2 regions of the Shewanella psychrotolerans genome follow, and region 1 is predicted to be linked to the other one. Evidence: riboswitches for the same ligand, from Rfam matches in the RefSeq annotation. Region 1 holds a riboswitch; the other holds the start of a gene.
What was found. Region 1 has a riboswitch for thiamine pyrophosphate ahead of thiC (phosphomethylpyrimidine synthase ThiC). Riboswitches for the same ligand answer to the same signal wherever they lie in the genome.

Region 2: it holds a riboswitch for thiamine pyrophosphate, as region 1 does, so the genes downstream of both, K0I62_RS08525 (TonB-dependent receptor) here and thiC (phosphomethylpyrimidine synthase ThiC) in region 1, are expected to answer to the same signal.

What each region holds. Positions count from the first base shown of each region.
Region 1 is NZ_CP080419.1:2,456,751-2,459,967, forward strand. It holds gene thiC (phosphomethylpyrimidine synthase ThiC) at 1-1,693, opposite strand, end outside; TPP riboswitch at 1,963-2,061, opposite strand; gene K0I62_RS10860 (hypothetical protein) at 2,229-3,173, opposite strand.
Region 2 is NZ_CP080419.1:1,915,710-1,918,926, forward strand. It holds gene K0I62_RS08510 (PaaI family thioesterase) at 1-144, shown strand, start outside; gene K0I62_RS08515 (PaaI family thioesterase) at 141-599, shown strand; gene K0I62_RS08520 (YcfL family putative periplasmic lipoprotein) at 684-1,073, shown strand; TPP riboswitch at 1,177-1,300, shown strand; gene K0I62_RS08525 (TonB-dependent receptor) at 1,373-3,217, shown strand, end outside.

The DNA of each region.
Region 1 (3,217 bases):
ACTCATCGTGATAAGCCCTAGCCGTGTCAGGATCGAGTCCTAAGTTATATTGATCTTCCCATCGAAATTCGAATCTAGCCTTAGATAAAGCGTTGTCACGCATTTGCGCACTAGGGTGTCCTTTCGCGACATCTGCTGCATGAGCGGCAATTTTATAGGCGATGAGTCCTTGCTTAACATCTTCTTTATTTGGCAGCCCCAAATGCTCCTTAGGCGTGACATAGCACAACATGGCACAGCCATACCAAGCGATCATCGCAGCACCGATCCCCGAGGTAAAATGATCATAACCAGGCGCAATATCAGTCGTTTGTGGGCCTAATGTATAAAATGGTGCCTCATCACAAAGGGTGAGCTGCTTATCCATATTCTCTTTAATCAAGTTCATAGGAATATGACCTGGACCTTCGATAATGGTCTGAACATCATATCGCCAAGCAACTTTGACTAATTCACCCAGTGTTTCCAATTCAGCAAACTGCGCCTCATCGTTTGCATCAGCGATTGAGCCCGGACGCATGCCATCCCCCAATGAAAGGGACACATCATACGCTGCACATAACTGACAAATTTCTTCAAAATGTTGGTAAATAAAGTTCTCTTTATGGTGAGAAAGGCACCACTTAGCCATGATAGAACCGCCGCGCGATACCATCCCAGTAAGGCGCTTAGCTGTCATCGGCACATAGCGCAATAGCACGCCAGCATGGATAGTAAAATAATCGACTCCTTGCTCAGCTTGTTCAATCAGAGTATCTCTAAAGACTTCCCATGTGAGATCTTCTGCGATGCCCCCAACCTTCTCTAGGGCTTGATAGATGGGAACGGTACCAATAGGCACTGGTGAATTACGTATTATCCATTCGCGCGTTTCATGGATGTAACGCCCAGTAGAAAGGTCCATCACAGTATCGGCGCCCCAGCGCGTTGACCAAACTAGCTTTTCGACTTCCTCTTCAATCGATGAGGTCACTGCAGAGTTACCGATATTGGCGTTCACTTTCACTAAAAAGTTTCGACCGATGATCATTGGCTCAGCTTCGGGATGATTAATATTGAGTGGAATAATTGCGCGACCACGAGCGACTTCCTGACGTACAAATTCAGGAGTAATAGGCTCACCGATAGTCGCGCCAAAACTTTCACCTTTCGCTTTACGATTAAGAATTTCATCACGCACCTCTGTGCGCGCCATATTCTCGCGAATGGCGATATATTCCATCTCTGGGGTGATGATCCCTTGGCGTGCATAATGCATCTGAGTAACACATCGGCCAGCTATTGCTTTTCGGGGGGATAATAGTGATTCAAAACGCAGGTGGTCTAAACCATCCTCTTGCAGGCGTTGCTGGGTAAAATGAGAGCTAACCCCTTCGAGCTGTTCAGTATCCTCTCGTTCAGCGATCCAAGCTTGACGTAATTTAGGTAATCCTGTTCGCACGTTAATCTGTGCCTCGGGATCAGAATAAAGACCAGCACAATCGTAGACCATTAGTGGTGGATTAGTTTCGAGTATTTGATCTTGCTCAGCACTACCGATAACAGTATCACTTTGAACAATTTGTCGCATGGCAACCCGAAGATCATCTCGACTTCCGGTTAAGTAAACCTTTTCAGAATTAGGATGTTGCAGTGGTTTTAGATTATCAATAAACGCTTGAGCCTGAGCTCGGTTTTCACGACGATTTGACATAAGCAATCTCACTATTTAATGAATATGAAGTTGCTTGTCAGGAGAATTGAGAGTTGATGGCATTGAGCAAGTCTATTAACACTTAGCAATAGTCATTGCCTGTTAAACTGCTCAGAAATAGTAACGCGATAAAATTGTAGATAAAACGACTAAACCAAGAAGCACTAAATTCAAAAATACTCGAAAAGTCACTCTAAACGGTATTTAAACGACGATTTAGAGCAAGCGTGTTGCTGAGTCTAATCTATCATTTTTTACAATAATGTTGCATTAATATCATGCTTGTTTCCTTCGCAGGGACTAACCTGATCAGGTTCAACGGATCCCGAATAAACGGTCTCAGCCAAATGGCACTCCGACAAGAGGTGGCCAGTATACTCTCAAGTAAGAGAAATAAACAAGCCCTAAAAAATGGATGTTAAGACAAATTAATTGACAAAAGATATTAAAAACAAAACAAAGAGTTAAATACAAATCAAGTTCAAAATATACAGAAGACCAACCACTTCGTTGAATATTAATCATGGCAATTACATTAGTTTTTAACGCCCATTATGGCGAGACGTTTATCGAGCGCTGCTTTTAATGCTTGCTGAATGGTCTGTCCCCCACACTTAAACGGATAGCCTAAATTCTCAGCATGGGGATTTAATACGGTCCCCACTTTAACAATTCGATAGCAGGTATCACCTTGCTTAACAATGCGATTAGGATCGATATGGCTATCTAAGGTGCCGGCCACGGTAAACTCATCAGGTGAACTAAGTTGAAGGATTTCAATATCACCATCCATTTCACTTAGTGAGCGGTTCTGAGTATAAAGGTTAGCCTCTGTAGCCACTAAAGAATCGAGTGCAATTAACCGCTGTTTTTCAACATAGCCTTGAGTGAACAGGCTAACGTTAACAGTACCTGCACTGGTTTGAGTAACCGTGTTATTCACTTTGTGATTTTGGCTACTGGTTTTTTTATCCTGCAACCTTGGTTTATTGTTCTCTGACACCCCATTTTTTAACTGGTTATCAGCTTGGTTAACATTGTTGTCTGTCGTTAATATTGCAGTCTGTAAATCCACCTGAGCTGCGGGTGATGTAGATTGCTCGATAACATTAGGCTGAACTTTAGCGGAGGTAGGTGCTATTGAATCAAGCGTTAAAGAAGTCGCAGGCTGGTAAATGATATAAGCGTTGACCTTTTTATCCTTTGCCGAGCTCTGCTTGATGTCCGTAGAGTGTAAACTGGGTTTCCAAGCAATTTGCAAGCACCATAACAAGAGTAAATGAGCCAGTACAACCGCAAAAATCAGATAAATAGTCGTAGAAACAGGACGCTTTGTATTATCAACCAAACGCCTATCATTGATATGATTAACTAAAACTGAGTCATCTTGATATGAACTAAATGTTCTACTAAATGAAGGTTCGACCATGTTGTAACACAGTTTTCGTCCATTATCGCCAAGCGTTATTCTTATCGGCAAAGTATCCTTTCCTCAGCCTCTTCCAGTGCATAAACGCTTAGAGT
Region 2 (3,217 bases), 540 kb from region 1:
TCTAGTGTGGCTTTTACCCGTGCGATTGCTTATCAAGAATCGATTGATGATCCTATTGCTCATGCCGTAGGTTCATTTATGCGCATTAGTCCTGAGATGGTTGGAGAACCTTTTAGACGTGCACTAATGGGAGAGGGCGAATGAGCCAGATGCAACACACAGGCGAAATGAATGTAAAAGAGATCGTTAAGAAAGCGACAGAGCTTAACGATTTTAGTCATCTGCTTGAACATGTTCCCTATGCTAAGTTTATTGGCATGGAGGTGGCACGTTTTGGTGATGAACTTGTATTTCAATTGCCAGCTAAAGATGAAAATATTGGCAATCCCACTCTGCCAGCTATTCATGGTGGTGTGATTGCCGGTTTTATGGAGATGTCTGCAATTGTCCAGCTGATGGTATTTATGCAAACGACTAAAGTGCCTAAAATTGTCGACTTTTCTATCGATTATTTGAGAGCTGGGTACCATAGAGACAGTTTTGCTGAATGTAAGATAACCCGCCAGGGGCGACGCGTTGCCAATGTGAATATCAATTGTTGGCAAACCAATCGTAAGGCATTAATTGCAACAGCTAGGGCGCACTTCTTAATTGATTAGTCGATTCTTTCGCCTATTAATTAATGCATAGGAAACGGCCCGCATACCGCGCTGCAATGGCCATAAATTGGAGATAGGATAAATATGAAGAACATATTTTTACTTGCAGTGATCATGTTTGCAATGCTGGGTTGTGCGCCCCATACCGCTGGTATTATGGCGAGTTCGACGGGTGAGCAGCGAATTGATAATCGCGCTTTCAATCGTGAAGTGTCTGTTCAACAAGTTATGACTCGTCTAAATGGTCAGCTATTAACCGCGGCGGGAACCATCAGTAGTCAAGTCGCCACAGATTTGCGTTTGCAGTACAAGTTTACTTGGTATGATCTTAATGGCTTAACAATCGAAGATGAAGGCGTTAGCTGGAAATCCTTAAAGCTGCATGGTAAACAACAGATGCAAGTTAGTGCTGTTGCGCCAAATACGACAGCGGTGCGTTGCGAGCTTTATGTACGTAGGGCTTTCTCGAATTAGCTCATTTTTTGATTAAGATGCCAGCACTGCTGGCATTTTTTTTGCGATATACGTCATTTTCTTGATTAAATGTGTCAACAATTTGTAGTACTTATGTATAATCAGCCTTGCCAAGGGGTGTTAGGGGTGACTTATTTTTTAGTTGCTGACTGACTGAGATGTCTATAGACAAACCCTTAGAACCTGATCCGGCTAATACCGGCGTAGGAATGGGCCACATTAGTTGATTACTACAATTTGATTGTGCTTTCTTTCTCGCTTTTTTAAGTGCCGGATCTCAAAAATTAATTTGGGGTCCTATGTTTACAATAAAATCAATATCTCCAGTCGCAATTGCCGTCTGTGCAGTTTTAAATCCTTGTAGTTTACTTGCTAACGATAATCCCGTCACGACTGATGAAATGGAAGTCATTGTGGTGACATCTGATTTTCGTCAATCCGCCTTAGAAAAAATGCCTTCGAGTATCACCGTCATTGATCAACAACAGATTGAAGATGAAGGGGCACAACATTTTGAAGACGTGCTTAATTCTATTGCTAATTTTAACTGGTCTGGTGGAAGTTCAAGGGCAAAGTATTTTCAAATTCGTGGCGTGGGCGAACAGGAGGAATACCAAGGAGCACCAAACTCTTCTGTTGGGTATATCATCGACGATATAGATATGTCTGGTATTGGCATGATATCGAGTATGTATGATCTTCAGCAGGTTGAAGTGCTACGCGGTCCGCAAGGAACACGATACGGTGCAAATGCACTAGCTGGTTTAATCTATCTAAAGAGTAACGATCCAACAGCGGTGTTTGAACACGGTGCAGAACTATCGTTAGGCGATGACCAACTGCGAACCCTGAGTGGTTTTAGTTCAGGACCTATTACTGATTCTGGCAAATTGTTATATCGCGTGTCGTTGCAACAACATGAGCAAAATGGTTATCGTGATAATCTTTATCTTGGACGTGATGATACCAACGGCCGCGATGAGTTTACTGGTCGCGTAAAGCTGCGTTGGTATGCAACCGATGATCTCGCTATCGATTTCAACTTAATGCATGCGAATTTCGATAACGGTTATGATGCGTGGACATTAGATAATAATGGCTTTAATACCCTTACCGACGCTCCAGGTGTTGATAAGCAGCGTACCACCGGTAGTTCACTTAAATTTACCTATTCTGGCGCAGAGCAGTTTGAGCTAGTGTCACTAACCTCAATAGCACAAACGGATACCCATCATGGTTATGATGGTGATTGGGCCAATCCTGAATATTGGCAAGCCAAAAGCTGTGAAGGCGCACCATGTGAATATGATTACACTTGGGACAAGCTCGGTGACAGGCAAACGGTATCACAAGAGTTTCGTTTAAGTTCTACCGATGCTGGGCGCATTTTTAGCGATAGTACCGATTGGTTAGTGGGGCTTTATGGAATGCAGCTCGATGAAGACAACCATACTTCAGAGTTTTATAACGGTTGGATAGATGAACTGCTTGCGGATTACAGTGCAACGAATATGGCGATATTTGGCCAGTTAGACAGTGATTTAGGCAATGATTACGCCTTGTCATTTGGTTTACGTGTTGAACGTAGAGAAAGCGAATATCAAGATAGTGCAGGCGATAGCTTTAAGCCTTCAGAAACCATGTGGGGTGGACATATCGCGTTAAGCAAAGCGCTTAATGAAGATCATGAGAGTTACTTCCGTATCGCTAGAGGTTATAAGGCAGGAGGCTTTAACATGTCACTGCCGACAGAATTGAGTGACAAAAAGGAGTTTCAAACCGAAACCCTTTATAACTATGAGCTCGGTCTTAAGTCTTCATGGTTAGCGGGAGATGTGACGACTAACTTATCTCTGTTCTACATGGATAGACGCGATCAACAGGTGTCAGCTTCTCAGCAAAATCCGTTAGAGCCCCAGAAATTTATTCTCTATATTGAAAATGCCGGCAGCTCTCATAACTATGGTGCAGAGCTCGATGCTAATTGGTATGCCACCGATAATTTGAAATTGTATGCAACATTCGGTTGGTTAGAGACCGCCTATGGTGATTATCAGTATCAAGACAAATATGGCGGATTAGTGGATTTAAGTGGCAGAGAGCTGGCCCATTCACCTAATTTTACCTATAGCGCTGGGGCGACT